Regions from separate parts of the Weizmannia sp. WK01 genome, predicted to be linked through region 2. Evidence: a T-box and tRNA genes for the amino acid it is inferred to sense, from the RefSeq annotation. Region 2 holds a T-box; the other holds one or more tRNA genes.
What was found. A T-box is a leader RNA that pairs with one kind of tRNA and senses whether it is charged. The one in region 2 lies ahead of serS (serine--tRNA ligase), so its partner is inferred to be a tRNA-Ser.

Region 1: it has a tRNA-Ser gene. The T-box ahead of serS (serine--tRNA ligase) is inferred to sense a tRNA for this amino acid. The anticodon was not compared.

Annotation. Positions count from the first base shown of each region.
Region 1 is NZ_CP109616.1:2,505,096-2,507,327, reverse strand. Features, by position in the region: tRNA gene OF158_RS12040 (tRNA-Ala) at 12-87, shown strand; tRNA gene OF158_RS12035 (tRNA-Met) at 112-185, shown strand; tRNA gene OF158_RS12030 (tRNA-Ile) at 201-277, shown strand; tRNA gene OF158_RS12025 (tRNA-Ser) at 296-388, shown strand; tRNA gene OF158_RS12020 (tRNA-Met) at 406-479, shown strand; tRNA gene OF158_RS12015 (tRNA-Asp) at 482-554, shown strand; tRNA gene OF158_RS12010 (tRNA-Phe) at 563-638, shown strand; tRNA gene OF158_RS12005 (tRNA-His) at 662-734, shown strand; tRNA gene OF158_RS12000 (tRNA-Gly) at 742-815, shown strand; tRNA gene OF158_RS11995 (tRNA-Ile) at 820-893, shown strand; tRNA gene OF158_RS11990 (tRNA-Asn) at 899-973, shown strand; tRNA gene OF158_RS11985 (tRNA-Ser) at 977-1,068, shown strand; tRNA gene OF158_RS11980 (tRNA-Glu) at 1,074-1,145, shown strand; gene OF158_RS11975 (1,4-dihydroxy-2-naphthoate polyprenyltransferase) at 1,310-2,232, opposite strand, start outside.
Region 2 is NZ_CP109616.1:78,751-80,982, forward strand. Features, by position in the region: gene pdxS (pyridoxal 5'-phosphate synthase lyase subunit PdxS) at 1-112, shown strand, start outside; gene pdxT (pyridoxal 5'-phosphate synthase glutaminase subunit PdxT) at 124-696, shown strand; T-box leader at 748-964, shown strand; gene serS (serine--tRNA ligase) at 1,015-2,232, shown strand, end outside.

The DNA.
Region 1 (2,232 bases), 1.3 Mb from region 2:
AAGATCATAACGGGGCCTTAGCTCAGCTGGGAGAGCGCCTGCTTTGCACGCAGGAGGTCAGCGGTTCGATCCCGCTAGGCTCCACCAATCCACCAAACAGAGTCAAATAACGGCGGCGTAGCTCAGCTGGCTAGAGCGTACGGTTCATACCCGTGAGGTCGGGGGTTCGATCCCCTCCGCCGCTATATTTTGTATATATCGGACCTTTAGCTCAGCTGGTTAGAGCAGACGGCTCATAACCGTCCGGTCGTAGGTTCGAGTCCTACAAGGTCCACCATTTTTTATTTTTTCATACGGAGGAATACCCAAGTCTGGCTGAAGGGATCGGTCTTGAAAACCGACAGGCGGGTTACACCGCGCGGGGGTTCGAATCCCTCTTCCTCCGCCATTTCATTATTTTATCATCGCGGGGTGGAGCAGTCTGGTAGCTCGTCGGGCTCATAACCCGAAGGTCGCAGGTTCAAATCCTGCCCCCGCAATTGGTCCCGTGGTGTAGCGGTTATCACGCCTGCCTGTCACGCAGGAGATCGCGGGTTCGATTCCCGTCGGGACCGCTTGTTTTGGCTCGGTAGCTCAGTCGGTAGAGCAAAGGACTGAAAATCCTTGTGTCGGCGGTTCGATTCCGTCCCGAGTCACCATTGGTTTCAATGAAAAATATATGGCGGTTGTGGCGAAGTGGTTAACGCACCGGATTGTGGCTCCGGCATTCATGGGTTCGATTCCCATCATCCGCCCTTTGCTGCGGGTGTAGTTTAGTGGTAAAACCACAGCCTTCCAAGCTGTTGTCGTGGGTTCGATTCCCATCACCCGCTCCACTTTGGGCCTATAGCTCAGCTGGTTAGAGCGCACGCCTGATAAGCGTGAGGTCGATGGTTCAAGTCCATTTAGGCCCATATATTCCGCAGTAGCTCAGTGGTAGAGCAATCGGCTGTTAACCGATCGGTCGTAGGTTCGAATCCTACCTGCGGAGCCATATGGAGAAGTACTCAAGTGGCTGAAGAGGCGCCCCTGCTAAGGGTGTAGGTCGCGATTAGCGGCGCGAGGGTTCAAATCCCTCCTTCTCCGCCATTTTTGGCCCGTTGGTCAAGCGGTTAAGACACCGCCCTTTCACGGCGGTAACACGGGTTCGAATCCCGTACGGGTCATACTGGTCACGAAGCTGTTCCGGAAACTGCCGGAGCAGCTTTTTTTGCGCGTTTTTTCACTTCTGCAAACCTCTTCAGGACTTCACCCAGGCTACGGGTCCGGTAAAGTATGATAGAAAAAACGCAAAAACAAACGGCGGAGTGTTACACTCCGCCGTTTGTTTTTAAATAAAATGATCGATCAAAAAGCTGATGGATAAAAGCACCCCGAAAATGGTGTTTGTCTGTGCGGTTGCTTTCATGGCAGGCAGCATTTGCAACGGTTCACTTTTTCCAATAAAGCCTTTAATGGCCCGGACCGGTTTCGGTGTGCTGACGAAAACGAGCAATACCCACGGGGTTACAACACCGAACAAAACGAGCCCGGCCATCCAGAGATAGGAAAGGGCAAACATTGCGGCCAGAAGCAGGATGGCTCCTTTCCGGCCGAGCAGAATGGCGATCGTTTTTCTGCCATTTGCTTTATCGCCGTCCAGATCGCGGATATTATTCGACAGCATAATGGCACCGATTAAAATCATAATCGGAATCGAAATAAATACAATCGGCCATGTGATCGTTTTTGTCTGGATAAAAAACGATATTAATATAATAATTACACCCATAAAAAAGCCGGAAATCAGTTCGCCAAGCGGCGTTGATGAAATTGGAAAAGGCCCTGCAGTGTAAAGATAAGCAACAAGCATGCAGACAGTGCCGATTACAGCAATCCACCAGGAACTTTGCGAGCAAATGTAAACGCCGATCAGCATGGCTGCACCGAAAAAAGCAAAGGCGAGGTGGAGCACCGTTTTCGGTTTGATGCCGTTTCTGACAATTGCCCCGCCGATCCCGACGGAATGCTCGGTATCAAGGCCGCGTTTGTAATCGTAATATTCATTAAACATATTGGTTGCTGCCTGAATTAACAGGGTTGCAACCAGCATTGCAGCAAACAGCAGCAGATTGATGCGGGCAATGCCCAAAGCCAGTACTGTCCCGAGAATGACAGGCACAAAACCGGCCGTTAAAGTATGGGGCCGTGTTAATTGCCACCAGATCCGCCAGCCTTTGTCAGGGCCGATTGCTGGAGAAGATTGCGCATTCA
Region 2 (2,232 bases):
CCAAGATTACAAACTGATTGCCGAATTGTCGAAAGACCTTGGGACAGCAATGAAAGGCTTGGAAATTTCAACATTGCCGGCTGAAGCAAGAATGCAGGAGCGCGGCTGGTAAGGAGAATCAGCATGAAAAAAATTGGCGTACTTGGCCTCCAGGGGGCTGTGGAGGAACATATCCGCGCAGTGGAAGCCTGCGGGGCGGAAGGTGTTGTCATTAAGAAAAAAGAGCAGTTGGACGAAATCGGCGGGCTCATCCTGCCGGGCGGAGAAAGCACGGCAATGCGGCGGCTCATTGACCGCTACGGTTTTATGGCGGAACTGAGACAGTTTGCCGAAAGCAAGCCAGTCTTTGGCACATGCGCAGGACTGATCCTGCTTGCAAAGCATATTGAAGGCCAGGAAGATGCGCATATCGGCGCAATGGATATTACGGTGGCGCGCAATTCTTTCGGCCGCCAGCGGGAAAGTTTTGAAGAAACCATCCGTGTGAACGGCATCGCGGAAGATTTTCCAGCTGTTTTTATTCGCGCGCCCCATATCGTTTCCGTTTCAGATCATGTTGAAGTGCTGGCCGAGTGCCGCGGACGGATTGTTGCGGTTCGCCAAGGAAATTTGCTCGGTTGCTCCTTCCATCCGGAGTTAACGGATGACCTGCGTATGACCGAATATTTTTTAAGTATGGCACGGATTCCGGTATAGTCTGTTGCAAAACGGATAAAATTGTAGTACATTAAGGTGTACGTGAAGACTGAAAAAGCAATGACAGGAACCAGTAGCAGAACGCTTTTCCTAAAGAGAGCCGGTGGGTGGTGGAAACCGGCGGAAAGCTTCTGTGAATCCATCCTTGAGCGGGTTGCTGAAAGCCGGGCGAGTAGGCATCCACGGGATAAAAACCCGTTATCCTTACAAAGCGGAAAACTCTTGTTTTCAATTTGGGTGGCAACGCGGGTTCACTCTCGTCCCTGTTTTCGGGGCGGGAGTTTTTTATTTGAATTTCGATAAAAGGAGAAGGATAGCATGTTGGACATCAAATTTTTGCGTGCGCATTTTGATGAAGTCAAAGAACGAATGCAGCACCGCGGAGAAGATTTGACCGATTTTGAGAAGTTCAGCGGGCTGGACCAAAGACGGCGCGAACTGATCATGGAAAGCGAAGCGTTGAAAAACAGACGGAATGAAGTCACGCAGCAAGTTGCGGCACTGAAACGCGAAAAGAAAGATGCAACAAAGCTGATCGAGGAAATGCGCGGCGTCGGTGAAAAAATTAAAGCACTGGATGCCGAGTTGAAACAAGTCGAATCAGAACTTGAAATGCTGATGCTTTCTATCCCGAACATTCCGCATGAAAGTGTGCCGGTGGGAGATAGCGAAGAGGACAATGTCGAAATCCGGAAATGGGGTGAAGTGCCGGCATTTGGATTTGAACCGAAACCGCATTGGGATATTGCCACTGACCTCGGCATCCTTGATTTTGAAAGGGCAGCCAAAGTGACCGGCAGCCGGTTCGTCTTTTACAAAGGGCTCGGCGCCCGCCTTGAACGTGCGCTTTATAATTTTATGCTTGATCTGCACGTCGAAGAACACGGCTATGAAGAGGTATTGCCGCCGTATATGGTGAACCGCGCCAGCATGACAGGAACGGGGCAGCTGCCGAAATTTGAAGAAGACGCTTTTCTTGTCAATGAAAAAGACTATTTTCTGATTCCGACTGCCGAAGTGCCGGTGACAAATTATCACCGTGATGAAATTTTAAACGGTGACGACCTGCCGATCAATTATGTGGCGTTCAGTGCCTGTTTTCGTTCGGAAGCGGGTTCTGCCGGGCGTGATACACGCGGGCTGATCCGCCAGCACCAGTTTAACAAAGTGGAACTTGTGAAATTTGTCAAACCGGAAGATTCCTATAATGAACTCGAAAAACTGACCGGCCATGCGGAAAAAGTGCTGCAGCTTCTGGGCCTGCCTTATCATGTGATGAGCATGTGCACGGCGGACCTCGGGTTTACGGCAGCGAAAAAATATGATATTGAAGTATGGATGCCAAGCCAGCACGTATACCGCGAGATTTCTTCGTGCAGCAACTTCGAAGCCTTCCAGGCAAGGCGTGCGAACATCCGCTTCCGCAGGGAACCCAATGCGAAACCGGAACATGTCCATACACTGAACGGGTCCGGACTTGCCATCGGGCGTACCGTCGCAGCCATCCTCGAAAATTACCAGCAGGCTGACGGCAGT